4 regions of the Bacillus cereus group sp. BfR-BA-01430 genome follow, and region 4 is predicted to be linked to each of the others. Evidence: riboswitches for the same ligand, from Rfam matches in the RefSeq annotation. Region 4 holds a riboswitch; each other region holds the start of a gene.

Region 1 (7,767 bases), 510 kb from region 4:
TCAATGTCATTTTACCAACTAGTTTTACGGGAACTTCTTCTTCCGGCCATAACTTCGTTGGATCTAAAATATCAAAATCAAATGTATGCTCATCTTCTTCGGGAATCAACTGTACTCCAAGCTCCCATTCAGGATAATCTCCCTTTTCAATTGCTTCGTATAAATCTTGACGATGGAAATCAGGATTTTTCCCAGCAATCCTTTGCGCTTCATCCCATACTAATGAATGAACCCCGAGGGTAGGCTTCCAGTGAAATTTTACGAAATGGGCTCTTCCTTCTTTGTTAATAAGTCGAAATGTATGAACCCCAAAACCTTCCATCATTCGTAAACTGCGCGGAATGGCGCGGTCACTCATCTGCCACATAACCATATGAGTGGACTCGGGATTCTGCGCAATAAAATCCCAAAATGTATCATGAGCGCTAGCTCCTTGCGGAATGTCAGTATGCGGTTCCGGTTTAACGGCATGGACAAAGTCAGGAAATTTAATAGCATCTTGAATAAAGAATACGGGTATATTATTACCCACTAAATCATAGTTACCCTCATCTGTATAAAATTTTGTGGCAAATCCGCGCACATCTCTTACTGTGTCATTGGAACCTTTAGATCCCTGAACGGTCGAGAATCGTACAAATACAGGTGTTTTTTTTGAAGGGTCAGTAAGGAAATCCGCTTTCGTATATGCTTCTAAGGATTCATAAAGTTGAAAATAACCATGTGCGCCAACGCCGCGTGCATGAACAATTCTTTCTGGAATTCGTTCATGATCAAAATGAGTCATTTTCTCGCGAAAGTGGAAATCCTCCATTAAGGTTGGACCTCTTAAGCCCGACTTTAAAGAGAATTCATCCTCGGCTATTTTTAGCCCTTGGTTTGTTGTTAAAGCATGTTTGCGTTGATTATCGATAATATGGTCTTCTAATTGCTCGGTTTTTTTATTCACAACATTGATCCCTCCTTTACTCTGTTAATTTAATAGATACCCTTTTTATTGGGGTGTAAACATGTATTACGGTTTTTATATGTAAAACGATCATACATTAGGTAAAGTAAGCTTAAGAAAAAACAGAAATAACCTAGTGTATGAAGAAGGAAAAATGAGAGCAAAGAAAAGTCTTTTGTTTGACGAAGGAGCACCAATTTACGTCAAGAGAAAAGGGAAAGTAGAAATCGAGTGCGGGCATTCCGTCTATTCTCGTATAACAAAAGCCACAGAGGAAATGTATTTTCTCCGTGGCTTTTAGTCATTGAAATCTGCTTTTGGAATTAAAATGAAGTAATTCGTTTTTTCGTTTTTGGTACAATAATAAATTTGATCCAAAGTAATCCGATAATCATAATGATAAGGCTATGCAAAAATTGTCCTGTAGCAACAAGTATAACAGCTGAAAAAACTACGAATTGAATACTTATTAATATGGAAATTAAGCTAAGAAATTGCTTCATTCTTTCTTCAGTAGGAATCGGATACAATGCTACAATAATATTTCCCGGAAAATATTTCCAAAGGGAACGAAGCTGCATAGAAATCATATAGAGGACGACGTAAGTGATAGCGCCTTTTGCATATATGTTTGGTATAAAGTATAAGGTGAAGGCACCAATCAGCCCTAAGCGAATATATATACCGAAATAATCATTGCCGCGTAAAAATGATAGCGTATTTAAATAAAAGAAAGTTGCTTGTTTTTTATGTAAGAAAGGTTCGATCCAACTGGTAAGCCATTTTCTTTTATGTACTTGTTTTTTTAACTGAGGCACATCGGTGAAGATGCTAGCAAATTGATAAAAGCGAACATCTAATTTTTCTTCTTGCTCAATGATGTATTCCCACGGTATTCGTTTTGTAGGTTGTTTTTTCGTATATAGAAGTAGGAAAGCGAGAAGTAAGAGCGATCCGCCTAATACGATTACATTTGCTGTATAAAACAGCATGTAAATGATAAGGGCGTTACAAGCTATGCGAATGATCAGCCATATGTTTTTTTCATCATGATCACGCCACGCCCAGTGTATGTACATGTTCCATGCTTTCGTAATCATTAAAACAATAAAGATTGTACATAAGAAAGGTACAGTTAATTGTAATGATTGCATAGCAAGTGGCACGAGAATAAGGAACGTAAATAGTAGCGGGAAAAGCTGAATGATGTAATTATATAGAAGCGCCTTTTTGAAATAAGATGTTAATTTCTCTTCTAGTGCAAGCAAATAAACAGCATCAGGTCGTTGAATCAATGTGCGGATTGGGCATCTCGTTATCATAAAGGTAAGTACAGCCGTTATGAGTATGAAAGATAGTCCTTTAGAAGGAGATGTTTTTAGAAACTGAGCATAATAGTATGCACCAACGCATGAAATAAAGATAAAGCTATATAGTAAACCGTTAATCATACGTGCAAAGTATGTAATGATATTTTGAATATGTTGTTGGAAGCGGCTGCTCCATAGCGATTCGATTGACATGTTTTTCACCTCTATTTCTATTATAAGGTGAAAATAAAAACGAGCAAATTGCTTTAGGCAACTTGCTCGTTTTTATTTTGTTTTGTATCGCGATTCATTAATGGATAGAAGACAAAGCCGACTACGAATAAACCAATTCCGAGAAGGAATGTTTTTAAATCAGAAGCGCCTGTTTTAATCACCCATAGTGCATAGCAAAGTGCGATAACTGCGACTATGCCATCTGTAATTCTTGCCCGCATTTCATTTTTATATGTTTCACCAGTTGCGACTAGTTTTAACTGGAAGATTGGTGAAACGAGATAGGGAATGAGGTAAGCTAGTGTTGATACAGTAATAACGAATGTATAAGCTTCAGCGATTGTGCCTGATAATGTTGAGAATAAGAAAACTTGTGACATAACATTTGTCAGTCTTAGTGAATAAATTGGACTTCCTTTTTTATTTGTTTTTGCAAAGAAGGAAGGAAAGAAACCTTCTTTTGCTGCTTGATAAGGTACTTCTGAGCTTAATAAAATCCAGCCTAAAATGGAACCGAAGAGAGAAGTAAGGGCAAGAAGCGCCATTAATTTTCCTCCGCCGTGACCCATAGCGGCATTTAATGCATCAGCTAACGGACGTTCTGAAACTTGCAATTGATCCATGTGAAGAACACCCATTGTTAAAATGGTAATTCCTAAATAAATTGCAACTGTGATTAATAATCCAGCTACGGTTGCATGTTTCACCGTTCTTGGGGATTTCGCTCGGTTTGATAAAAGAACAGCAGACTCAATGCCGATAAATGCCCAAAGCGTTGTTAGAGCTGCCAAGTTTACTTGTGAAAGTAGCCCATGCGAGACACCTTCTTTATCAACAATTGGTGTGTACCATTGTCCAAACTTTGAAGCTTGGAATGCAAATAAAGTTACTATGATGAATAGAAGGAATCCTGTTACTTTTGTTGTTGTTGCTAAGAAGTTTAATTTTCCAGCTCCACTTACACCGTTTGTTAAAATGATATGTGTTCCCCATAATAAGAAAGAACAAATGGAAAATGTAATGAGCTTTCCAACTTCCACATCGAAAGTACCGATTGTAAATAATAGTCGTGTATCTTTCATAATTGGGAAGAAAAGCGATAAATAACCTGCAAAAGATGTAATAATAGCAACATTACTCGCCCAGTTTGCGACCCAGTAGCCCCAAACCATGCTGAATCCAGCCATTTTTTTCTTCTTAGGTGATGAGAAGAAAGCGTATGCGTGACTTTGTGGTCCTGTCGTTAAATCAGGACGACGAATTGCTAAATTACCAAAAACAAGAGCTAACATTAAAACACCGAATCCGGTTGTTAACCAAGCTAACGTAACACCAAGAGGGCTTGCTGTTTGTGCTAATGTACTTGGCACCATGAAAATACCAGCGCCAACCATATTGCCGACAACAAATGCTGTTAGTACCCAAAAGCCCCATTTTTTCTGTTGCATAAAAAATACCTCCAAAGTTAGTATAACCATGTCAAGCAAGGAGATATGTATGTCTTCCAAAAAGGAAGTAAGGTAAGCTTCGTACAAAACAAAAAAAGCACGGACAATCGTCGCACGTGCTTTCTATCTTATAGGAAACCCACGACATACCTCTCGATAGCTCTCCACAAACAATTGTTTGTGACAGTTCTGCATTTATTAAATAGCAGACCCAGCAAGTGTGCATAGTGGACACATCTTACTTCGGCAATCATTCCTTTCTCATTTATTCATCGATGCCACTTCATCTCCTGAAATGATACTCTTAATGATTGCAACCTCTACCTCACCGAGATACGAATGAGGATTTATGTATTTAATTAACATAACAAGGGTAACAAATGAATTTTTATACGTCAATGGATATAGTAATAATCAGATTATAGAGAAGAGTTTGTGATTAGAGTGGCTAGTGCGTATTCAGCGGTTTGCTGTGAAATATTTGGAGAGCAATCTTTATTAATTCCGTTGGCTCGAAATAGGTAAATGCTTGTTTCAGCGTAATTATAAAACAGTTGAAATGGTAAAGTGTGCATAAAAAATAGACCCTTTAAAGAGTCTGGTTAAGCGGCTTTCCCTTTTTTCTTCCCAAGAAATGAAATGACTAGTGCCATCGGAGCAACAAAAGGTAAAGCGGGAGACCAACTAATGAAATAAAATATTGGCGCTAAGAAAGCTATCCCACCAAAGAACATTGATAATTGGGATTTTTTCTGTAATCCATAAACAACCAATAATAATCCTGCCATTATCAATATGACAAAAGAGATATGAAGCAAATTCATAAAATGACCTCCGGCTAATCTGCAAAATAATTCTATATATATTATACAATAAATCATATAAAAATTTCATTTTATAAAAAACAACGATGTTTACGAAAATAGCCTTGAATAAAAAAAGAAGCCGATCTAAAACTAGATCGGCTTCTACATATAAGATTAAACTAAGTTTAAGACAGTTACTTTTTCACGCGTCATAGACTCAAGGCTCTTGCGAATACCTTGTGCGCCCATACCAGAGCCTTTCACACCGATGAATGGGAAGTGGTCAGGACCGCGTTCTGTACGTCCGTTAATTTGAACAGAACCAGTATCGATTTTGTTTGCAATTGCAAATGCTTTATTAATGTCTTTTGTGAAGACACTTGCTTGTAAGCCAAACTCAGATTTGTTTGCAATTTCAATTGCTTCTTCATCAGAAGAAACGCGGATGATTGGAAGGATTGGACCAAATGGTTCTTCCCAAGCCACTTTCATTTCTTCTGTTACGTTATCGATAATTGTTGGATAGATTAAGTTGCGCTCACGTTTGTTACCAATGATAATTGTTGCGCCTTTTTCTACTGCATCGTCAACTAAACCTTGAACGAAATCAGCTGATTTATCGTCAATTAATGGAACGATTGTGCTATCTTGTTCTGGAGAACCAACAGATAATGCAGCAACTTTCTCTTTTAGTAAGCTTACAAGCTCGTCCGCTACGTTTTCATGTACAAGTACACGTTTAATAGCTGTACAACGTTGACCAGAGTAAGAGAATGCACCGCTTACGATATGGTTTGCAGCATCTTGTAAGTCAGCATCTTCACGAACGATACCAGGGTCTTTACCACCAAGTTCTAATACAAGTGGAATCATTGAAGCTTTTTTCGCTAAATGTTTACCTGTGTTCGTACCACCTGTGAACGATACCATATTGATGCCTTCGTGTTCTACTAAGTAGTCACCAATTACAGAACCGCGTCCTGTTACAACGTTTACAAGACCTTTTGGAAGGCCAGCTTTATGAAGTGCTTCAACCATTTTAATACCGCTAATTGCACCTTGAGTTGCTGGTTTGAAAATAACAGCGTTACCCATCATTAATGCTGGTGCAAGTTTTGCAGCAGATAAGTTTACTGGGTAGTTAAATGGTGCGATTGCTAATACAACGCCAAGTGGTGCGCGCTGGATAATCGCAAGTTTCGATTTTGTTCCGCCAGGGAAGCTATCGCCCGCCATACTTTCTCCGTGCATATGTAGCGCTTCTTCAATCGTGTAACGAATGAAGTCAGCTGTACGAACAACTTCTTTTTTTGCATCTTTATATCCTTTACCGACTTCTTTCATAATGATGTCAGCAATTTCATCTTGCATATTTACAAGCTCATCAGCCCATTTATATAAAAACTTTGCACGATCTTGCAGAGATGCTTCTGCCCAATCTTTTTGGGCTTCTTTTGCAGATGCAATCGCTTCATCTACTTCATCGCGAGTAATTGCTTGTACTTTACCGATTACTTCGTGTAAGTACGGAGATAGAATGTCAATTGTTTGACCAGAAGAGCTTTCTCTCCATTCTCCGTTTAAATAAAATTTGTACGTATTGCTAGTTGTCATGATTCGTCCTCCTAAAATAGCAACTTGTAAGAGTGAGTATATGGTGATTGTAGGTGGTTTCAGAATATATTTCAAATAAAATGTTTGTGAAAACGATTTCTTATTGGAAATATATTTTATAACCCCTTTTTATCAACATTTCTTTCTTTATTTAAGTCGCATATAGAACATGTCATTGTTATATCAATACAGTATCTTTCAAGTTTATTTGTATAACAAATTTGGATTGCATCTTTTTGTGATGGAAGGTTATTGTATGATTAAGTGAAAAAACAATTGACAGAAAAGTCCATCAAGTTATAAAATTAAAAATGGAAAATAAAAGAAGGAGGTGTGCGTGATGATTGTAATGGTAAATATGATGAAGTTAACTGTAGTAAAAGGTGAAAAGAAACATTCATATCATTGCGCAACCCGTACGGAAAGATAAGGCTTTTTTTGTTTTTTGAAAGCGTGCGTTGCGTAATATCGTAACGTACGCTTTTATGCATTTTCGCATATCGTCAAGCGGCGGTATGCGTTTTTTTGTCTTTAAATGAGGGATTCCTATATGTTTTATGGCTCGTATCCCGCTAGTAACAGTCCGATTGGTGAGGGGGGATGGAGATCCCCATTGATTCAAGTTTCACTTTATAAAAAAGAGAAGGTGAAAATATGTGATGTATGGTTTTTTACATGTAAAAGTGATGGCAGTCAAGCGGGAATGAGAAGGGAGAGATTACCTTGTTTTCAGTATTACAAAAGTTAAGATGGTTTTTTAAAGAACATTGGAAGAGGTATAGCATTGCAATTGGAGCACTTTTAATTGTCAATATCGTTGAGATTATTCCTCCGAAAGTGCTTGGTTTAACGATAGATCAAATAAAAACAGGATCTTTAACAAATGGAACAATTATTACGTATATTTGGGTTTTATTTGGAGTTACAATCGGTGGATATGTTTTGACCTTTATTTGGCAACATCAATTATTTGGAGGGGCTTTTGTACTCGAGAAAACGATGCGTTCAAAATTTATGGGGCATTTGCTGAAAATGACGCCAACCTTTTATCAAAAAAATCGCACAGGCGATTTAATGGCGCGAGCGACGAATGATTTAAAAGCAATCTCCATCACAGCTGGCTTCGGGATTTTAACGCTCGTTGATTCTAGTTTATATATGCTCACGATTGTATTTATGATGGGGTTTTCCATTAGTTGGCAGCTTACATTTGCGGCGCTTATCCCGCTTCCGATTATGGCATATGCGATGAATGTATATGGAAAGAAACTTCATGAGAGATTTACAATTGCTCAAGATGCTTTCGGAGATATGAACGATAAAGTACTCGAATCGATTGCTGGTGTGCGTGTGATTCGCGCGTATGTTCAAGAAAGGGCAGATCAAGAACGGTTTCAACATTTAGG
Region 2 (7,767 bases), on a different contig from region 4:
CACATCATTTGAAAATGGAAGGATTTCTTTTCTATTTCTTCTCTTCCTACTTCTCTATATTCTACTGGAACTTTATTTAATACTTCACTGACTTCACTTAAAATTAGTTTTTCTTTTTGCTCTTTTCTCAAATTTAGAACTTCTACATTTCTTTTTCAGACGATTTGTTTTTAATCCGATGCTGAAACGACAGAGTCGCGAGAAATACAGTTACTCCCCACAAGAACATTCCTCCGTAAGTGACTACATACACCCAAATGGCTAATCCTTCGGTGTATCCTTTTGGAAGCACTCCTAAAAATTGAAGAGCTGTTAAGAAGCTAACTAGAACTGTTAATCCCCCAACTGACCATCCTGATATGATTAATAACCATTTCGGTAGCTTCTCTCCCCAGGAAGTCACGAGCGCTAAAGCAAATAAAGATGCAAGTATTGCTAAGACAGCTGTGAAGTCTATTCCGATAGTATATAAAAAGGAAGATTCTTCCTTTAATGTATTACCAAACTCTGCTACACTTTGTATAGCTTGTTTTGTTGTAAGACCTACCGTTACTCCCCATGCCCAAAGCGATTTTAAAATTGCATACGGCAATAGCGCAAGAGCTGCAACATAGCCCCATCCTTTAGTCAAATAAGGTTTATCAGCTATTTCTGACCTCATACGTTTCTCATGTTTTAAGTTCAAAAGATATTCTCCCTTCTTATTTTCTTTTATTCCTATTCACCTCAAACATCGGTGTGCAAAATAATCAAAATATACATTTATTTTTTCCTTACTCTACAAGTAAGATCACATTCCCTCGGCCTACTCTTCCTCTTTAAATATATAGTATATTATGATAAAAATAGAAAATAATAACAAATAAAGTTATAAAAAGAATAGGGGCTTTGTAAAATGAAACGAAAAATAATTTTCTTACTTACTCTTCTTTGTATAGTATTTCCTATACAAGTAAGTGCCTTTACATTTCAAGAACTTCCTGTTGCCTCAAAGTCTAAACAATGGTATATCGAAATTGATAAATCTTACAACTCAAACAAACAAGCGATACAACCGAAGCAAGGTGTCTATGATACATATAGTTTATTCGTTAAAAATATCGGTAAAGATGTATCAAATGTATCTATAGAAATATTTGGTAATGATCCATCAGCTAAAACTACATTTAAACCTACCGCATCACATACAAATGTCTCAAAAAGTCATACAAGTTTTGATTATATGGTCTTCCCACTATATTTTACTAGCCATACATTTAAAGTTGTCATGACTTGGGAAGAAAAAGAATTTACTTACAACGGGCATCCAGAAAGTAAAAGTAAAAAGATGCAACAAACATTTATATTTACTGAAGAATAACAATCTTTTCAAACGAAAAAGGTGTTTTCTGTGGAGAAAACACCTTTTTCGTTTATTACATTTTTAAATTACTTTTCAATGTCCAATATTTTTCTTGCTTATCTTTCATTGAAAACTCTACCCATCCATTTGGATCTTCACGATGAACTGTTACTTTTAATCCATTCGCTAATGTTCCCATTTCATTTTGTGTAATATTTGGGATACTCTTAATTTTCAAATCGTATGGATATGGCACTTGATAATACTTTCCAGATGCCTGAACAGTAATTTCTTTGTTTCCTAAATCTTTATATGGAATTTCATTTCCTAACGCTTCAACATCTAATGTATGTGGGTTTTTCGGTAATCTGTTGGCATTTTTATAATCATTTCGATCAAACGGCTTAATACGCTCCATTAAACCAGCAATTTTTCCAGCCCATTCTGGATCGGATGCATATTTCACATTCATACCAACTAATGTTGGACCATTATTATAGATTGCACCTTCCTCTAAATAACGCTCTCTCACATAGTTAGCATTATACGAAATACTATCACGATATGTTGGTAAATATTTTGCATGATAGAATGGATCGCGATCATATGCACGTAGTCCAAATAAATTATGTTTACGATACGCAATTTCAGATCTTCCATATCCAGATTCTAAAATTGCATGTGCCGCTAAGTAAAGAGCATTTACACCATGTTCATTTTGCGCTGCAATAAAGTCTTGCCCATGGCCAATTAACGGGCTATCAGAACGCGATTTCTTAAGAAAATTATCAATTTCTTCTGCTGTTACATTAGAAGCTAATGTTAAATCTAAATTTAAATACGATTGTTCCGCATTGAATAAAAATTGTGCGTATTCCTCACGTGTTACAGTTTTTGATGGATAAAATGCACCCGTTCCATCTCCCTCTGCCAGTCCGTTAGACTGCAACGCACTAATTGCATCTTTCGCCCAAGAATTTGGATCCACATCATGAAATGTATGATTTGCCTTTACTTTTAAATGATAAGCTCTTTGTAAAATCATTGCCATTTCAGCGCGAGTTAATGAATCCTTTGGTCTAAAGTTTTTGTTCTCATCCCCTGTAAAGATTCCCATCTCCGTTAAAGCTAAAATTTCATTTGGAAACATTGTTGTACTTGCACTTACATCATGATATGGATTTTTATATTCTGTTTTCGCTTCTGGTTTCAATGTACGATAAATAAGTGCAGCCACTTGTTCACGCGTTACACTGTCTCCCACTCCAAATTTACCGTTGTCATAACCTGCAATTATGTTTCGATTTGCTAAATCATTGATTGCCTCATATGCCCAATGGCTCTTTGGTACATCTGGAAATCCTTTTTCTGCCGCAAATGAGGTTGTTGGAACCATTATAACTTGTAGTGCAGCTGTCATTGCTAGAACATTAGAAATTACTTTTTTCATCTTACTTTTAACACGTTATGTACTTACTCGTCCCGTGTTAACTAGCCTCCTTTTTTCATAAAATACTAGCATTTCATCTATCAAACTAATTCACACTTTCCTCTTCTTACAAGAGGGAGATAAAAAATACCCTGTGCTACGAGATAAATTAGCTAACGATAAAAGTATACGTTATTAAAAACAACTAATCTAGCCCTATATTTTTAAAATTAACATAAAACGATATATCTCTCTATTTTAATGAGAAATTATATTTTAAAAGAAGAATAGTTTATCTGAATGCTAAACTTTAAAATCAAATCGTTATTTGACTAATTGGTACTTGAGCACGTCATACATTTTCCATTTGTAATCCCCTCTTTTTTCACTGCTTGCAAACCTAAAAAATTTTAATTTTCCGAATTTAAATAAACAACTTGATTCCTCGAAAAATTTAAATTATTATAAAACAAATGTTACCAACAACTTCATAACTGAAACACTCTCGCCTAAAACGTGAGATAGAGGTTGCAGCACTTATGATTATTCTAAAGGAGACACAGAGATGTCAATGAGTTTAGAAGAAAGGAAGTGTTGCCGAAATCGATAAATTTCTCTGCATTTATCGATTGGGGCTGTTTTCGAATAGAAACAGAACTGTCATATATACAGACGTGTATATATGAAGAGCTATCTACAAAAAAGAAATATCATGTTTATAATGATATTCCTTTTTTGGCGATTTTTTTATTAGCTCCGTTTTCTGTTTCCCTTTTCCTGTAACAGCACCATCCTCATCTATTTGAGATGGTGTTTTTTCTTTTCTGTCCGGTAACTACAGGAATATTGGGGATTTTCACATTACTCTCCTACATTACATTTCCTGATTTATTGTCAAAAATAAGCTGAAAGAAGGAATGAACTATGGAAACAATTGTGCAAAAATTCGGCGGTACTTCGGTCGGAACTATTCAGCGCATTCAACATGTCGCTCATTTAATTATCGAGGAATACGAGAAAGGACATAACGTCGTCACTGTCGTCTCAGCAATGGGCAAAAGTACTGACGAACTCGTTGCACTTGCTACTTCTATTACAGAAAATCCAAGTAAGCGCGAATTAGACATGCTGCTGACAACTGGTGAACAAGTAACAATTTCTCTCTTAACAATGGCATTGCAAACAAAAGGATATCAAGCTATTTCACTAACAGGTTGGCAAGCTGGTATTACAACTGAACCTGTGCACGGAAAGGCCCGCATTACTGATATCCGCACAGAGCGAATTCAATCTTATTTACAAGAAGGGACAATTGTTATCGTAGCTGGTTTCCAAGGATTAAGTGAAGAAAAAGAAATTACAACCTTAGGTCGAGGTGGTTCTGATACAACTGCTGTTGCATTAGCAGCTGCTCTTAAAGCAAAAAAATGTGATATTTATACGGACGTAACTGGTGTTTACACAACTGATCCACGCGTTGTAAATAGTGCATATAAATTAGATGAAATCTCTTATGATGAAATGTTAGAACTTGCCAACTTAGGGGCTAGTGTCCTACATCCGCGTGCTGTTGAATTTGCGAAAAACCATAATGTCGTATTAGAAGTTCGTTCCAGTATGGAACAAGAAAACGGAACAATTGTAAGGGGAGAATGTAACATGGAACAACAATCAATCGTAAAAGGTATTGCATTTGAAGATAATATTACACGCGTTACAATGAAAGGATTAGAACATGGCTCATTATCAACGATTTTCTCTACATTAGCAGAGGCCCATATTAATGTTGATATTATTATTCAAAGTATTACAAATGAAGGAACTGTGCATCTATCCTTCTCTATTCACTCAAGTGACTTAAGAGAAACATTAGAAGTATTAGAACAAAATCAAGAAACACTTCACTATGAATCTGTAGAATATGAAAATCATCTTGCGAAAGTATCCATTGTAGGCTCTGGCATGGTGTCTAATCCAGGCGTCGCTGCCCATATGTTCTCTACATTAAAAAAAGAAAACATTCATATTAAAATGGTTAGCACCTCTGAAATGAAAATATCTGTTGTTATTGATCGTCTACATTTAGTAGATGGTGTAGAAGCAATTCACCAAGCATTTATGGCAAAAGTGGAACCATTGGTACAAATGAATAAATAGACTTGCTACATAACAGCAAAGAATGTTTCTTTGTTGTTATTTTTTCTCTAGCTCATTATGATTTTGTTACACTATGACACGTGAAATATTTTCCATATCATTTGAAAAGGCAAGAAAACTATGGAAAGGTAGAAAAGATTCATATTACACTTCCAAATCCATAACCTTTCTATAAAGTAGCAATTCTATAGAAAGAAAACAACATGAACATAATAAAAAACAATTTCCTCTTCTATATAGTGGAAATTGTTTTTTATTATTTGCAAATTAACTTCCAAAAAAGATACCTACAAGAGCGTAAATAATAACTGTGGAAAATAAAATCGTCATATGGAAAAGCGAGAAAATAAACAATGATTTTGCCCATTTCTCTGAATCCATTTTTTTATACCCATAAATACTTAAAGCCAACCATAAAATGCTTAACAGAAGCGATACTAGCATAAGGCCAATACTTAATGATCCTAAAAGAATACTTATGATAATTAAAATAACTAAATACACATTTGTTTGTATATATGTTCTTTTAATCCCCTTCACTACTGGAAGCATCGGAACGTTCGCAGCCTCATACTCTTTATGTTTACGAATCGCTATTGCATAGAAATGAGGCATTTGCCAAATAATCATAATAATAAAAAGACCAATAATAGCTGGATGTGTTACATCCGGATATATAGCAGCCCAACCGATAAGCGGCGGCATTGCCCCTGAAACACTTCCGATTTCTGTGTTGTAAATGGTTCTTCTTTTGCTCCACATTGTATATGGTACAACATATAAAAATAAACCTAAAAACCCTAGTATTGCTGCTAAATATGTCGTTAACGCAAGAAATACTAAACCAGAAATCGTCATCAATATTCCAAGCCACAGTACTGTCTTCGAACTTATATCCCCCGTCACAGTCGGCCTATTTTTTGTTCTCTCCATAATAGAGTCAATATCACGATCGTATAAATTATTAAATGCCCCCGCTGCTCCTATTATTAAAATAGAACCTATAAAAGCAAATAAAATCTCTGGTATTTTTTCAAACGGACTTATTTTATATTTATATAAAGCGAGTGTCAATCCAGCAAACATTGGAACTAAATTCGATTTAATAATTCCAGTTTTAATAGTTTGAGCCAAAATTTCCGATCGTTGTCTTTTGGCGTTTGTTACTTCTTTTTTCCTTCCCATAATATCTTTTCTCCCTTCTATTAGATTATCTTACTACAATAGAAAAAATTATTCCTACTTTTTAATCCACTATTTTAGGGCAGTGAAATTTCCATCTAAAAAAAGAAGATGAGAAATCACTGCCCGTTCATATGTGATAAAGAGTATGAAGCTTCTCGGTCACTTTATTTTTTCTTCTATGTATCGTTCGCAAATTATATACCAATTTGAGTTAATATACTACCCGGTATATTAATACCTTATGATATAATTGTCAAGAGAGGGGGGATATGATGAGCCGCCAAAGATTAACTCAAGAACAACGAAAACAGGAAACACGAAAGTTACTTTTAGAATCCGCTTTTGAAACATTTGCCAAATTAGGCTTCCACGGAGCCTCTGTTGATAAAATTGCGGAACATGCTGGATTTAGTAAAGGAGCCGTTTATGCTCATTTTCATACGAAAGAAGAACTATTTCTAGCAATTGTAGATAGACAAATGCACATATATGTACAAGATATTTGTAACATGATAGAAAAAGAGCAATCATTAGCAAGCTTTATCGAGACGATGGATCAATATTCCCATTCTATTAGACAGAAAACAAAAACATGGAATATGCTTACTATGGAATTTCTTCTATATGCCATGCGTGAAGAATCGGTGCGAGATAAATGGGCGAATATGATTGATGATGCGGTAGAACAAATTTCTAAGTCTATTGAAAACTTTATACAAAACGCAGACTATCAAGCTACTTTATCAGCGAAAGAAATAGCGTGGACTATACTGTCATTAGAAAACGGTATCTCTATATTTTATAACATAAGCCAACAGCATATGCCGATGAACCTCTATAAAAAGGCTCTACAAAACATGTTGCTATCCTTCGATGAGAGCTATATTAGAAAAACCCTCTAAATAGAACACAATTCTACTTAGAGGGTTTTCTGTTTTTTAAAACAAATGAATGTTTTCCTTCTTACAAGCTTCACGCATTTCATCAGGCCATACAGAAGATTGAACTTCACCGATATGTGCTTTACGTAAGAAGTACATGCACATTCTTGATTGGCCAATACCACCACCAATTGTTAATGGTAGTACATCTTCTAAAATTCCTTTATGGAAATCGTAATCGCGTTTGAAGTCTTCTCCAGCTTTCGTTAGCTGTTCGTCAAGTGATTGACTATCAACACGAATTCCCATTGAAGATAATTCAAATGAAGATTGAAGTACTGGATGCCAGAATAAAATATCACCGTTTAACTTCCAGTCATCGTAGTCAGCTGCACGTCCATCATGTTTTTCACCAGAGCGAAGTACATCACCAATTCCAACAATAAAGACCGCACCATATTCTTTCGCAATTGCATGTTCACGCTCTTTCGGTGTTAACTCTGGATATTTATCTTCTAATTCTTGCGAAGTAATAAATACAATATCTTCCGGTAAATATTTACCGAGGAATGGATACTTTTCAAATAAATGATCTTCTAAATCTTTAAATATTCCATAAATTGTCCGTACTGTCTTTTGTAAGTATTCCACTGTACGCCATTCTTTTTGAACAATTTTTTCCCAATCCCATTGGTCAACATAAATAGAATGTGTTGCATCAAGCTCTTCATCACGACGAATTGCGTTCATGTTTGTATATAAACCTTCACCAG
Region 3 (7,767 bases), on a different contig from region 4:
AAAACCAAAGGCGCTTTTCTCACACGAGAAAAGCGCCTTTTTCATTTATTATTAGGGGGATTATATATGCAGAAATTAATTGTCTTTGCTATTATTGGTTTTTTTGCTCAATTGATTGACGGAGCACTTGGAATGGCGTATGGGGTCACATCTACCTCTTTATTATTAATGTTTGGAATCGCACCAGCCGTTGCTTCTGCTTCCGTTCATTTAGCTGAAGTGGTCACAACAGCCGCATCTGGATTTTCCCATTTACGCTTTGGAAATGTCGATAAATATACTGTTTCAAGGCTTACATTACCAGGAGCAATTGGCGCTTTTGTCGGTGCTTGTTTTTTAAGCAATTTACCTGGTGATGTAATTAAACCATACATTTCTTTATTTTTATTCACTTTAGGTGTCTACATTTTATTACGATTTATTATTCAAAAACAAATCGTTTCATCTAACAAACGTATGTCTAGCAAACAACTGATTCCTCTCGGTTTATTTGCGGGATTCGTTGACTCAACTGGCGGCGGAGGCTGGGGCCCTATCACTACACCCGTGCTTCTCGCGCGTGGGAATGAAGCAAGAAAAGTGATTGGTTCTGTAGATACGAGTGAATTTCCTGTCGCTTTAGCAGCGACAATTGGATTTTTCATTTCTTTAGGATGGGAACAAGTAAGCTGGCTTTGGGTATTTGCTTTAATGCTAGGTGGGATTATTGCCGCTCCGATTGCAGCATGGTTAGTTCGAATTGTACCGTCTCATTTACTTGGCGTATTTGTTGGTGGTCTTATTATCTTCACAAACATTCGAACACTTCTTACAGCATTCCAATTAGATCCAACGATTATTATACTTTCTTATGTTGCTGTAGGACTGATTGTTATCATCGCTCTATTTTTATCTATTCGCAATCACTCCCAGTTAACAAAACAAAGCGTTAACTATCCAACTGACCAAAAACAAATATTACCTTAATACAAAAAGCATGATACCGCTTAAAGGATCATGCTTTTTTATTTATTCTACGCTATCTTAATTGCCACTTTATCATTTTTTCCGTTTTGCCTATTTGTTTCATATTTAATTTTTCTAGCACACGAATGGACCCGATATTATTATGAAGTGTTTCAGCTCGTATTGTTTCAACTTTTGAAGTCTGAAATGCCCAGCGAACCAGTGCTCCTACTGCTTCCGTTGCATATCCCTTGTTCCAATATTCCTCAAGAAACCCATATCCAATTTCCACTTCTTTCTGTCTATTTGGTGCACCTTTAAATCCAATGTCACCAATCATCCTACCATCGCTTTTTCGAACAACAAGCCAACTTCCCCAATACAGCAAGGAAGCATCTTCTTTTAATTTCTGAACATAATTTTCAATATGTGGTCCGTTATCGTATCCTTGTTCAACCGTCATATAGAGCGTTTCTTCTGTACATGGTATAATCTTTAATCTTTTTGTTTCTAAACTCATTCTCATTCCCCTTTTTTATACAAATTGATCTACCTTAACAAAAGCAAATATACAAAACATCTCTCTTTCCCCTTTCATCAATATGCTTCCTAAGAAGTATATCAAAAAATAACGAATTTTCTTTTAAAATTAAATATTTTGTCATTTTTATCTTTTTCTGAATTTTCTTTTAATTTTTAAAGGATTTCCTCTTCTTTTTTGCGAAACATTTGTATAATAACTTTTTTATCATTCTATTTACATACAAAATAGGTTTGAGCGGAGTTTTGAAAATGTTTCCGATACAATAACCAACTTTTTTTGATTATTTCCTACAAAAATCCCTTGCAATATTTTCAGAAAGTCATTACAATTGCCATATATTAAAAATCATAGCAATAAACAAATCCTCATCAATCCGATGAGGTAGAGGTTGCGACTTTTAAGAGTAAGGCGGATGAGGCACAGAGAATGTCTATGACCCCGCTTGAAAGGAAAAGTTGCCGAAGTTTATATTTCTTCTCTGGGAATATAAGTTGGGGCTGTCTCCGAATAGGAACAGAACTGTCACGTTTACAAAATACCGTGTAAACGTGGGGAGCTATCTTAACGGAAGGGTATGATGGGGTGGTTATTTTGAAACGTTCCGCCAAAGTCCTTTGGCGGTTTTTTATATTCCCCCGCTCCTTCCTATCTTAAAAAAAGGAGTGTTACACATGAATAATATAGCAGATCAAGCTACCTCTAAAACGCAACAATCCACAAAAAATCAAGGTGAACTGAGACGAGGACTGAAATCGCGTCACCTTACAATGATCTCTCTCGGTGGTACAATTGGTACTGGTTTATTTCTTGCCAGCGGCGGTGTTATTCACTCAGCTGGTCCTGGCGGCGCACTTGTCGCATATGCCGCAATTGGAATTATGGTTTATTTTTTAATGACAAGCTTAGCTGAATTAGCAGCATATATGCCTGTCGCTGGGTCTTTTAGCACGTACGCAACAAAATTCGTTGATCCATCACTTGGATTTGCACTTGGCTGGAATTATTGGTATAACTGGGCAATCACAATTGCAGCAGAGCTTGCTGCTGTAACATTAATTATGAAATTTTGGTTTCCCGATACTCCTTCTCTTATTTGGAGTGCCATTTGTTTAGCTATTATGTTTCTTTTAAACTATTTATCCGTCAGAGGATTTGGCGAAGCAGAATATTGGTTTGCACTCATTAAAGTAGCAACTGTTATTCTCTTTTTAGTCGTTGGATTTATGATGATTTTCGGCATTATGGGCGGAGAACCAGTCGGTTTTAAAAATTTCACAGTTGCAGATGCACCATTTAACGGCGGCATTATGGCTATTATCGGTGTCTTTATGGCAGCTGGATTCTCATTCCAAGGAACTGAATTATTAGGTGTAGCCGCAGGTGAAACTTCTGATCCAGAGCGCAGCATTCCAAAAGCAATTCGTTCTATCTTTTGGCGCATTTTACTATTTTATATTTTCGCTATTCTTGTTATCGGATTATTGATTCCTTATACAACAGATAGCCTGGCTGCAAGCGATGTTACCGTGAGCCCATTTACACTTGTATTTGAAAAAGCTGGTGTCGCTTTCGCTGCTTCTGTTATGAACGCTGTTATTTTAACTGCTGTTTTATCTGCCGGAAACTCTGGAATGTATGCTTCTACTCGTATGCTTTGGGATTTAGCCCGTCAAGGGAAGGCACCGAAGTTTTTAGGAAGACTAAATAAACGCGGTGTACCAGTAAATGCTTTAATCGCTACCTCATTAGTTGGTAGCGCAGCATTCTTAGCTTCCTTATTCGGAGATGGTGTTGTATACGTTTGGTTATTAAACGCCTCCGGTATGTCCGGTTTTATTGCCTGGGTCGGAATCGCTATTAGTCACTACCGCTTCCGTAAAGCATATATTGCCCAAGGGAAAGACTTGAATGATTTACCATATAAAGCAAAATGGTTCCCATTTGGCCCAATCTTCGCCTTTGCACTTTGCTTAATCGTTATTTTAGGACAAAATTATGGCGCATTTATGGGCGAGTCTATCGATTGGAACGGCGTACTCGTTTCCTATATTGGACTTCCACTCTTCCTTATCATTTGGCTTAGTTATAAATTTGTAAAGAAAACAAAAATCATTCCACTTGATAAATGTGAACTATAATGAATGCATACCAGCAAGCATACTTATGTTTGCTGGTATTTTTTTATCTCTTCTCTCTTCCTTTTAATCATTTATATTTAATGGAGAAGATTTATGTGTAGCATGAATCTTTACAGTACCATCATTATACATCTATCCCCTTTCTCATTTCGTATGTTTTTGTCATAATACAAATAAGAACATATATAAAGGTTGGGATTTCATGAACATTCGTATCACTAACGAAGCAAAAGTAGCAATCCAAAGATTCAGTTCCGATACTAAAAAAATCATCCGAATTCGAGGAACAATGACAAACTCTTGCAGTATTTTTGTCGATATTGATTTCATTATTGATTCCTATTGTGCAGATGAAGTCGTATATGAAGATGAACATCTCGTTATTCAAATGGATTCATTTACAGAAGAATATGTAGGCGATACATTCAAGCTCGATTATAAAACGACTGGTTTTAGTATTACGACTCCTAGTGAAACACTTGTGTATGGATTAGCCATCAAAAAATAAAAAGGTTCTTTCTTACACGAAGTAAACCAACACCGCTTCTTAATAGAAGCAAATACTCATAAAAAAACAGCCGTGCTTCATATTGAAACACGGCTGTTTTCACTTCATTTATTACTTTTTCTTTTGAAAAAGGATTTCGTAAATTTTTATATTCTCTTTACAAAGTCACCAATCTTAAGTTGAAATACATAATCGAAATGATGTTCTTGCCCCGTTAATTCTTCGTTTACTAAAATAGTGGTTGCTCCTACTTCTTTCTTTGCAATTTGCGGAAACGATGCGACTGGTTGTACTTTTAAGGACGTTCCCATAACTAATAATACATCTGTTTCATATAAACGTTGAATTGCATTTTGATATTGTGGTAGTGTATCACCATATAAAACAACATCGGGATTTAAAATAAACTGACACGTTTCACAGCGCGGTACTTCATGATGAATCATATATTGTAAATCGTATTTCCTTTTACATTTCGGACAGTGTGCCGTTTGCAATGTTCCATGTAAATCAATGACATGTTTACTACCGCCTAATTGGTGTAAACCATCAATATTTTGCGTTAATACTGTCACATCTTTTCCTTCTTCTTCTAACTTTGCTAAAAATGTATGTCCGCGATTTGGCTTATATTGATGAAATGTACGAATTTGAAAAATCTCTTTATAATGTTTCCAAAATTCTTTTGGATTGCGATTATAATATCCTCTCGATAAATACATTTCTACTTTTGCATCCGCATATAATCCATTTGCTGAGCGAAAATCAGGTATTCCACTTTCTGTACTTGCACCTGCGCCAGTTAATACCGTTATTTTCTTTGCATTTTCTAGAATGGAGCGAACTTCTTTGTATTGCTGCATAACTCTCACCTCTATGTAGATTTCTTTCTACATTATACCAGTTGTCATTTCCTTAATGTGTAGTTCCCCCGCATTCTACAATATCTTTTTCCACTTGTAACGCAACTTCGATTAATAATTGGATACCCGCTATAATCGTCGAAAGCGACATGCTTGGCTGATTAACATGAAGACTAGCTTGCTCAGGGAGAAATGGAATATGTACAAAACCACCGCGCGTATTTTTATTCTTTGTTGCTAATTGATGCATCAGTCCATAGAAAAGGTGATTACAAACAAAAGTACCAGCAGTTTGTGATACAGAAGCTGGTATTCCCTCCTCACGAAGTTTCTTGACAATCGCCTTTATAGGAAGTGTCGACCAATATGCAACAGGCCCACCTTCTATAATTGGAACATCGATAGGTTGATAATCCTCATTATCTGGAATTCTTGCATCATCGACATTAATTGCAATACGCTCTACTGTAATATCAGCCCTTCCTCCAGCTTGTCCAATGCAAATGATTAGTTCTGGATTAAACTCATCTATATATGCTTCTAGCTGTTCGATTGACTTATGAAATACTGTTGGAATCTGTTTACTAATCACCTTATACCCATTGCCTTCTTTTTCATGTAATGCTTTGACTACTTCCCAAGCAGGATTCATTTTCTCTCCTCCAAAAGGGTCAAACCCTGTTAACAATACTGTTTTCATCTACAACACTCCCTATTAAAAGCGATATACAAGTCCGTACATAATGAACATATTGATTACAAAAATAGTAATAGCAATCGGCGCCTGCGCCTTAATGACTGCATTTTTATCTTTTAACTCTAACAACATTGCTGGGACAATATTAAAATTGGCTGCCATTGGCGTTAACAATGTTCCGCAATATCCTGCAAACATACCAAGTGCTGCCATAATAGCCGGATTACCGCCATGCATTTGAACGATTAAAGGTAGTCCTATTCCGCCTGTAATCACAGCAAAAGCAGCAAAGGCATTTCCCATTACAACTGTAAATAACATCATCCCTAAACAATACGCCATCACAGCAATAAATGGATATTCTGTCGGCAATACTTGACCAACTAAATCAGAAACAACTTGTCCAACACCTGACTTTGAAAAAATCCCACCAAGCGCCGCTAACATTTGTGGCAAAATCACAGCCCAACCGACAGCTTGTAATAATCTACTCCCTTCTTGTACAGGCGCTGTCCTTTTCGCCTTTGTAATTCCCATCGCCATAGCGAAAGCAAGCAATGCTCCTAATGCTAACGCAATTAATGTTACTTTTTCAGGGTCTACTAAAGACACATTTCCAAATTTCATTTTACCTAACGTCAATGTTCCAATAATTGTAAAGATCGGGATTAAAATTGCTGGTAGAAAGATTTTATTTTTAAGTTTTTTCGCCTGTTTTACACGTTCTTCCGTAGGAGCTTCTTTCTCATTTGATTTCGTTACTTTATTGACAGATGCTAAAATAACCATTACTAACACCATACAACCAATGTAAAAAGGAGGAATTATTTTTCCAAATAAAAATGTAATAGAAAATAATGCCCAAAATAAACTAGAGCCAATTCGATTTGGATGCTGTTTATCAAATGCCACGCGAATAGCTATAAAAGCTACAATAACTCCTAACAAATAGTAAATTGTATCTAGCGTAATAAGGCTCACTCTCCATTACCTCCTTGTCTAGTTGTTTTTCTTTTTTCATAACAACTGCAATTTGTTTATCAAACTGTCTAAATCGAACCCAACTGACAAAAAAGGCTGAAAGCGCTGTTGGAATTCCCCATAGTGCCATATCCCAAACACCTACATGCATTCCTACAGAGTCAAAAAAACCTTTCATTAATAAAATAGCACCTGTTGCAATGAAAATATCTTCGCCAAAAAACCATGCTGTATTTTCAGCTGCGGCAGCATTCGCTTTAATTTTCTCTTTCAATGTTTCAGGAAGCTTTCCATATCGTCCTTGTGCAGCACCTTCTGCCATCGGTGCAACTAAAGGTCTTACTGTTTGTGCATGTCCCCCAATATTCAGCCCTACTGCTGCTGAAGCTTCCCGAATGGTAAAATAGGACATAAGTACTCTCCCAGTTGTAGCTCCTTTCGATTTCGTAATTAATGCCTCTGCTCTTTCTTTTAATCCATATCGCTCTAATATACCGATTACTGGAAGAGTCAACAAAATAGGCATAGACATATATCTGTTTTCTATAAAAAATGTTCCAAACATACTTATGACCTTATAAAAGCTCATCCCCGATACTATACCCGTTACGACTCCTGCTACCATAACAACTAGCAGTGTATTTAAGCGAAATAAAAATCCTACAGCAACAAGCAATATCCCTATTAACTTCACCATCTCTATCATCCCCTTATATTATTTAGGTGCACAGACAAAAATATCTTTTAATCGAAATGTTCTGTGTATTTCTTTTGCAAATTGGACAGCTTTCTCACCATCACCATGTAAACAAATCGTTTGTGCATGCATTGTAATAACAGTTCCATCCGCAGCCTTTACTTTACCTTCTTGTACCATCTGTAATACTTGATGGATTGCCGTCTCTTCATTTTTAATCAGCGCATATTTCTCGGTGCGGCTCGTTAATGTTCCATCGGGTTGATAGGTACGATCAGCAAATGCTTCTTGTACAAGGCGTAATTCATACTTTTTTGCAGCTTGTATAAATGCACTATTGGCTAATCCATACAAATATAGCTCTGGATTGATATCACGAATGGCTCTTGCGATT
Region 4 (7,767 bases):
TTTCCAAGAAACTGAGCCATTGCTGCATTATGGTTTTCTGAAATGCCATAATGATCTCCGTAAATGACAATAATAGAATTATCATATAGTCTTTCTTCTTTTAAACGATTAATAAATAGTTTAATAGCTTCATCTGTATAACGAACAGTTGGAAAATAACGATTGAGAACGCCGCTTTCCGAATTATATTCACTAATATATTGGTCTTCTGGATTTAAAAGAAACGGAAAATGATTTGTAAGAGTAATAAATTTTGTATAAAAAGGCTGCGGTAAAGATTTTAATTTTGAAATAGATTGTTCAAAGAATTCCTTATCTTTTAATCCCCAACCGACAGACATTTGTTCCGTTCCTACATAATCATTTAAATGAAAATAACGATCGTATCCAAGCGCTGGATACATAATGTCACGATTCCAAAATGTTTTATCATTTGAATGGAAGACAGCAGAATAATAACCATATTTTTTAAGTTGTTCTGGGGTTGCTGTATACTCATTTGTTGCATGAGTAAAGAAGACAGAACCGCGATCTAATGGATAAAGTGAATTCTCAACGATAAATTCTGCATCCGATGTTTTACCTTGTCCAGTTTGATGATAAAAGTTGTCGAAATAGTAACTATCTTTAATGAAACGATTTAAAAATGGAGTAATTTCTTTGCCGTTCATTTTTTTGTTAATAACAAAATTTTGTGTAGACTCCATTGAAATTAAAATGACATTTTTTCCTTTTGCAATACCGAACAACTCTTTATCAAATCCTGCATCTTTTGTGTCTACATAGTTTTTAATTTCAGAAAAGCCATCTCCGCTCGCAAAGACACGCTCGGCAGAACTTTTCGATTGAAGTGTAATATCAAATACATGATATGTATATAACCCTAAATTTTTAACGACTGTTTGTCGATCAAAAGATCTTGAGAACAACTGTGGTTTATAAATGATCGATACAATGAGCTGTAATGCTAATAAAGCTGTAATACCACCGAAAAAGGTTCTCTTTTCTATTTTTGATAACGGTGTTGTATCGCAGAACTTCGGAAACTTACGTGAAAGAAACATTAAGATGATTGCATCTGTAAATAAAAGTAATGTTTTATACGTAAAGAGTTCTTTAATACTTGTTCCTAAATCAGCCATATTATTCGTTTGGAATAAAACAGGAAATGTAACAAAATCATTATAAAATCCGTAAAACATTGCATTCCCAAATAAAATGAAGGAAAAAATAAAGCTAATTCCGATAATAAGTCGATTTCGATACTTCGATGCAAGCAGTGCGAACCCAAAGAATAATAGTAAAGAAGCTAGTGGGTTGAACAAGAGCATGATTTCTTCAAAGAAATTATCAATTTTAATATCGAAGGCTAGCTTGTACACAATATATGTTTTCATCCATAATAAAACGACTGCGACAAGCGCAAATCGTAATTTTGGAAACAAGTGTTGTAGCATAGTATACTCCTTTCTTATATTTATGACAGTTCTCGTGATTGTACTTTGTTAAGTAGAAGCTTCACTTTATATATACGAACAGCCTTATATGATTATGATTATTGTACTATGTGTACCATTATACGAGAAGAGAAACGAATTGTGGATGCTTTTTGTGAGAATCGATTAGAAAAAGAGAAGTGGGAGACAATAAAATGAAATGATACTCATGCAAAGAACGGAATAAAATATTGCATGAGAATAGGAGGGTATAATGAAAAAAATAATGTATTTCGTACTATGTAGTATCTGCATTGTATGTTCTGTTCCTGGGTCAGCTACCGCTCAATACGATGTTCCTTTACTGGAAGATGCTCTTTACTCGGTATTGTTCCCGCAAATAAACGCTGCAATGGAAAAGCATTATGGAAAATTAAAGCCGTATGATTGTCCGAAAATCGTTAGTTTAAAAAAACTTTATAGCGGTACATATGTATTTCAAGCGGTCATTGAAGTAACGAAATATGAACCAGGCATAGGGGGAGAAAAAGTTCCTCCTTTTGAGAAAGTCAACGTCACTTTTAATAATGAAGAGGGGGAGTGGAACGTAACAAAGGTGGAGGTAAAGCGTTTGCCAAATCATACAAAGATAAATTGTAAGAAATAGTTTGACAAATAAATTATTTCTTTGGTATTGTTAATAGCAACATAAGATGTTTGACAAATGAATAGACTTACCTCATCTACTCTCAAAGGTAGAGGCCGCGATAGGAAAGAGTAAACTATAGGAGATTGAGTGGAATCGCTGATTATAGTCTGAAAGGGACTGTCGCCGAAATATAAGAATAACCACATTATTCGTATATTGGGACTATATTGAATAAATGTAGTACTGTCATAAGATTTATTTTATTTTTATGGAGAGCTATTTGGAGATGTTGATGCGGTTTCTTATTTGAGAAGATAACAACTTGTTTATTTTTTCAATATGTATAATTTCTAATAAGAAACGCGTGTGAACATTGTTCCGCGCGTTTTTTATTTATCCCGTATTAACAAGTAGTAAATCTCCTGCCTGAAGATTCAAGAAAGAACAAGGAAGATAGGTGGGAGATGAACTGCCTGTAACAGCCTGATTGGTGAGAGCTCATAATCAGTAGGGAATGAAGCTCCCCATTGATGAAAGGTTCACTTTATCTAAAAGCGTGCTGCAATGAATAGAGGATTGGGGTTATGAGTTTTAGAGAAAATAAGGGAGGAATTTACATGTATTTACACGGCACGAGCCGGATTAATGAACAAGGACACTTAGAAATTGGAGGATGCGATACAACGCAGTTGGCGAAACGATATGGGACACCGCTTTATGTATATGATGAAACTGCAATTAGGGAAAATTGTCGTGCGTTTCACTATGCTTTTCAAAAAAGTGGGTTCTCTTATCAAGTAGCATATGCAAGTAAGGCGTTCTTGTGCATGGAGATGTGCCGAGTAGCATTAGAGGAAAATATGTCTTTAGATGTTGTTTCGGGCGGAGAGTTATATACCGCTTTACAAGCAGGGTTTCCAGCATCACGCATTCATTTTCATGGGAATAATAAAACAGAAGAAGAAATGAGAATGGCGCTAGAAGCAAATATTGGATGTTTTGTAGTAGATAACTTTTTTGAATTAGAAGTATTACATGATTTAGCAGAGCAGTATAAAAAAATTGTGAATATATTGATTCGTGTCACACCTGGTGTAGAGGCGCATACACATGAATATATCACAACAGGTCAAGATGATTCGAAATTTGGTTTTGGCGTTTCAAATGGGCAAGCAATGCAAGCGATTGAACGTACATTAGAAAAATCAAATTATAATGTGTTAGGTATACATTCACATATTGGTTCGCAAATTTTTGAAACAGCAGGTTTTATTCGTGCGATTGAAGTATTACATCATTTTTTAGAAGAAGTAAAAACAAAAACGAGCTATACAATTTCGGTGCTGAATGTAGGGGGCGGATTTGGTATTCGTTATACGGAATCGGATACACCACTTACTCATGCTGCGTATGTGCAAGCTGTAACAGATGCGGTAAGAGAGCGATTTACAGCGTGTGAGTATCCACTTCCTGAAATATGGATTGAACCTGGTCGCAGTATTGTTGGTGATGCAGGAACAACACTTTATACAGTGGGGGCAATAAAAAATATTCCTGGTATTCGTAAATATGTTTCAGTCGATGGGGGAATGACAGATAATTTAAGGCCTGCATTATATGGTGCACGCTATGAAGCGATGCTTGCAAACCGTGCAAACGCAGCAAACGAAGAAGTTGTCTCAATTGCAGGGAAATGTTGTGAGAGCGGAGATATGTTAATATGGGATGTGTACCTTCCTCAAGTAGTATCTTCAGATCTATTAGCGGTATCTTGTACAGGTGCATACGGGTATTCTATGGCAAATAATTATAATCGGATTCGTAGACCAGCCGTTGTATTTACAAAAGATGGAACATCTCAAGTGGTAGTGGAACGCGAATCGTATGAAAATATAATTGGGAACGATCGCATACGTATAAAAGAGCTTATTTAAAATAAAAAAAGGAGTTGTTCAAAAGTGAACAATTCCTTTTTCGAACAAAAAATATAAAATATATCGGAAAACTAGGATTGAAAAAAATCAGAATTATGATACAATACGAATTACAAAGCTTATCAAGAGAAGCGGAGGGAACTGGCCCTATGAAGCTCAGCAACCTGCTCATAGCAGTAGCAAGGTGCTAAGTCCAGCAAAATGGCATCCATTTTGAAAGATAAGGTAACATATATTACCGAACAGTCTTTTCGAAATGGAAAAGATTTTTTTTATGAATAAAAAGGGGGGCTGTTCGTGGGAGTGCGTGGACATTTTGATGAAGTAGCTGAAAAGATTCAAACGATGCTTGCTGATATGAAATATGGTTCTATTACAATTGTTGTGCAAGATGGGAAAGTTATTCAATTAGAAAAAAGTGAAAAGGTACGCTTGAAATAAAAGCGCTGACTAGAAAAACTAGAGGCGGTTTTAATCTATTTTATTGGATTAAAACCGTCTTTTTGCTTTTTATAGGGGGAAAAACATGTTGACATATGAAACGTGGGAAGAAGACAGTATGTCTTTTTCTGAGAGAGATGAAACGAAAGGGGCGTTAGCTGTATTAGAGTGGGCGTATAAACAATATAAAGATGAAATTATATATGCGTGCAGTTTTGGGGTAGAAGGGATGGTTCTTTTACATCTTATTAATGAAGTAAATCCATTTGCTCAAGTTGTCTTTTTAGATACCAATGTTCATTTTCACGAAACGTATGCGTTAATTGAGCGAGTGCGTCAACGATTTCCAAAGTTAAATATGATTGAGAAACAATCTAGACTGACGCTCGAAGAACAAGCGGAGAAATATGGGAAAGATTTATGGAAACATAATCCTAATCTTTGTTGTAAGCTTCGAAAAATTTTACCTCTTGAAGAATCTTTAACAAATAAAAAAGCGTGGATCTCAGGATTAAGAAGGGAACAATCTGAAACGAGGAAGCATACAAAGTTTATCAATCAAGATCATCGCTTTCAATCGATTAAAATTTGTCCGCTTATTCATTGGACATGGAAAGAAGTATGGCGCTATGTATATAAACATAATTTGCCATACAATCCATTACATGACGTTGGTTATCCAAGTATAGGTTGTGAGAAATGTACATTACCTGTAGGGAAATATGGCGATTCAAGGGATGGCCGGTGGGCTGGATCCGTGAAAACGGAATGTGGACTTCATGACCAATGAAGTTTTTAGTGATCTGAAATAGAGAAAAGAAGGAGTATAGAAAAATGATTGCAACAAATTTTTTAGTAAATCGTATTGATGAAACATATGATACAGCAAATATTGTACAAGAAATTGAGCTAGATAGCATCGCTTTAAGTGACTTGGAACTACTTGCAACAGGAGGGTATAGTCCGCTTATCGGTTTTCTAGGAGAAGAAGAATATCAATCTGTTGTGGAAATAATGCGATTAACAGATGGAAGTATATGGAGTATTCCGATTACACTTCCAGTAACAGAAGAAGAAGCAAAACAATTACAGGTAGGAGAAGAAGCTTTGCTCGTAAAAGATGGCGTCACATATGGGGTCATTCAAGTAGAAGATATTTTTACACCAAATAAGGAAAAAGAGGCATTATTTGTGTATAAAACGACTGAGGATGCTCATCCAGGGGTGAAAAAATTATATGAACGTGCAAATGTGTATGTAGGCGGCGCAATCACACTTGTGAAGCGGATTGAGCATAAGAAGTTTGCTTCTTATTATCTAGGTCCAAGTGAAACGCGTGAAATCTTTGAAAAGCGAGGTTGGAAAACAATCGTCGGTTTTCAAACAAGAAATCCAGTTCACCGAGCGCATGAATATATTCAAAAATCAGCACTTGAAATTGTAGATGGTTTGTTTTTGAATCCGCTTGTTGGAGAAACAAAATCAGATGATATTCCAGCAGATGTAAGAATGGAAAGTTATGAAGTACTTTTGAAACATTATTACCCAAACAATCGTGTTTTCTTAGGAGTGTTTCCTGCTGCAATGCGTTACGCAGGGCCGCGAGAGGCAATATTTCATGCATTAGTTAGGAGAAATTTTGGTTGTACGCATTTCATTGTAGGACGCGATCATGCTGGAGTAGGGAACTATTATGGTACGTACGAAGCGCAGGAGATTTTTAAACTTTTCACAGTAGAAGAGCTAGGAATTACACCACTCTTTTTTGAACATAGCTTTTACTGCAAGAAATGCGAGGCGATGGCTTCAACAAAAACATGTCCGCATGGAAAAGAAGATCATGTCATTTTATCAGGGACGAAAGTCAGAGAAATGCTAAGGGATGGTGACGTTCCGCCGAGTACATTTAGCCGGAAGGAAGTCATTGAAGTATTAATTCACGGTTTACAAAAAGCGCGGTAACAAAATAAGGAGGAATGTAGACTACCATAGAAAAAAATAGTCAAATGTATGGAAGGTGTAGGGCGTGAATGTTCCCAGTGCTTGCGAAAGTGACACATCATAGGATAGAACCTTGCGGGTCGTCTACACTGTCTGAAATGCGATAACCAAGCAAAAGCTAAAAAACGAAAGAAAGGAGAGTCTACTGAGCAGAGAAATATACAATACGAACTGAAATAGATTGTATATATGTACGGTGGGCTACATCGGAATTTACGCCTGTGGAGAGCTTGCACAAACCAAAGTAGCGAGAAAGTGGCAAAATGGGGTTCAAAGAAGCAGGAACACTCTGGATGTGTACATTTGTATACATTTTCAGTAGCAGAGAATAGCATGGACATAAATATTACGTGGCATACAGCTTCTGTTTCGAAAGAGGAGAGAAGAAAGAAGAATGAGCACCATAGTTTTGTCATTTGGTTTACGGGGTTATCAGCTTCAGGAAAGTCAACAGTAGCAAATGCAGTTGCTAGAAAATTATTTGATAGAAACATAGGGAATTATGTATTGGATGGGGATAATATTCGGCACGGTTTGAATAAGGATTTAAGTTTTTCCGAAAGGGATCGTGCAGAAAATATTCGTCGCATTGGTGAGGTTTCAAAATTATTTGTTGATCAAGGAACGATTGTACTTACAGCTTTTATTTCACCTTTTCGAGAAGATCGCCAGCAAGTGCGAGATATTTTTGAGAAAGATGAATTTATCGAAGTGTTTGTAAAGTGTCCAATCGAAGAGTGTGAGAAACGAGATCCGAAAGGGTTATATGAGAAAGCGAGACAAGGGGAGATTAAGCAGTTTACAGGTATTGATTCTCCATACGAAGAACCGGAAAAAGTGGAATTAACTGTGGAAACAAACCGTTATTCCATTGAAGAGTGTGCGGAACAAATCATTCGTTATTTACAAGAACGTAGTTTCATATAGGGGGATAGATTATGAGTTATGAAAAAGTATGGGCAAGCAATGAGAAATTAAATAGGGCAGAGAAAAAGAAATTAAAGAAAGATGGTTTGGAGATTTTTAAAGACATTTCATATTATGCTGAAAACGGCTTTGCATCCATTCCGAAAGAAGAATGGGATTCCTTTAAATGGGCGGGGTTATACTTGCAACGTCCAAAAGAGGCAGGGTACTTTATGATGCGTGTTAATATCCCCTCTGGTATTTTAACGAATGAACAGGTGGAAGTATTGGCTTCTATTGCAGAAGACTATGGCCGCGATGTTCTTGATATTACGACAAGACAGGCAATTCAATTTCATTGGCTACAAATTGAACAAATACCGGATATTTTCAAGCGTTT

The links. A riboswitch is a leader RNA that binds a small molecule or an ion and turns the genes downstream of it on or off. The one in region 4 is predicted to bind lysine.
Positions count from the first base shown of each region.
Region 1: another riboswitch for lysine. It lies ahead of MR058_RS00485 (amino acid permease); the one in region 4 lies ahead of lysA (diaminopimelate decarboxylase).
Region 2: another riboswitch for lysine. It lies ahead of MR058_RS21405 (aspartate kinase); the one in region 4 lies ahead of lysA (diaminopimelate decarboxylase).
Region 3: another riboswitch for lysine. It lies ahead of MR058_RS06760 (amino acid permease); the one in region 4 lies ahead of lysA (diaminopimelate decarboxylase).

Region 1 covers NZ_JAKUEW010000001.1:69,349-77,115, forward strand. Annotated here, with positions in the region: gene MR058_RS00475 (catalase) at 1-949, opposite strand, end outside; gene MR058_RS00480 (ABC transporter permease) at 1,273-2,472, opposite strand; gene MR058_RS00485 (amino acid permease) at 2,526-3,941, opposite strand; lysine riboswitch at 4,091-4,272, opposite strand; gene MR058_RS00490 (hypothetical protein) at 4,544-4,729, opposite strand; gene gapN (NADP-dependent glyceraldehyde-3-phosphate dehydrogenase) at 4,922-6,361, opposite strand; gene MR058_RS00500 (ABC transporter ATP-binding protein) at 7,085-7,767, shown strand, end outside.
Region 2 covers NZ_JAKUEW010000022.1:23,523-31,289, reverse strand. Annotated here, with positions in the region: gene MR058_RS23365 (hypothetical protein) at 1-131, opposite strand, end outside; gene MR058_RS21420 (hypothetical protein) at 143-685, opposite strand; gene MR058_RS21415 (hypothetical protein) at 896-1,360, shown strand; gene MR058_RS21410 (S-layer homology domain-containing protein) at 1,416-2,792, opposite strand; lysine riboswitch at 3,286-3,472, shown strand; gene MR058_RS21405 (aspartate kinase) at 3,696-4,928, shown strand; gene cyoE (heme o synthase) at 5,196-6,113, opposite strand; gene MR058_RS21395 (TetR/AcrR family transcriptional regulator) at 6,386-7,015, shown strand; gene asnA (aspartate--ammonia ligase) at 7,052-7,767, opposite strand, start outside.
Region 3 covers NZ_JAKUEW010000002.1:446,891-454,657, forward strand. Annotated here, with positions in the region: partial or broken gene MR058_RS06750 (sulfite exporter TauE/SafE family protein) at 1-966, shown strand, start outside; gene MR058_RS06755 (GNAT family N-acetyltransferase) at 1,019-1,465, opposite strand; lysine riboswitch at 1,864-2,056, shown strand; gene MR058_RS06760 (amino acid permease) at 2,161-3,627, shown strand; gene MR058_RS06765 (iron-sulfur cluster biosynthesis family protein) at 3,830-4,135, shown strand; gene MR058_RS06770 (NAD-dependent protein deacylase) at 4,282-4,998, opposite strand; gene pcp (pyroglutamyl-peptidase I) at 5,051-5,698, opposite strand; gene MR058_RS06780 (DUF979 domain-containing protein) at 5,714-6,676, opposite strand; partial or broken gene MR058_RS06785 (DUF969 domain-containing protein) at 6,681-7,373, opposite strand; gene pxpA (5-oxoprolinase subunit PxpA) at 7,392-7,767, opposite strand, start outside.
Region 4 covers NZ_JAKUEW010000001.1:579,446-587,212, forward strand. Annotated here, with positions in the region: gene MR058_RS03015 (LTA synthase family protein) at 1-1,457, opposite strand, end outside; gene MR058_RS03020 (DUF3888 domain-containing protein) at 1,711-2,103, shown strand; lysine riboswitch at 2,185-2,372, shown strand; gene lysA (diaminopimelate decarboxylase) at 2,703-4,019, shown strand; SAM riboswitch class I at 4,136-4,246, shown strand; gene MR058_RS03030 (YezD family protein) at 4,317-4,460, shown strand; gene MR058_RS03035 (phosphoadenylyl-sulfate reductase) at 4,546-5,250, shown strand; gene sat (sulfate adenylyltransferase) at 5,295-6,422, shown strand; gene cysC (adenylyl-sulfate kinase) at 6,795-7,388, shown strand; gene MR058_RS03050 (nitrite/sulfite reductase) at 7,400-7,767, shown strand, end outside.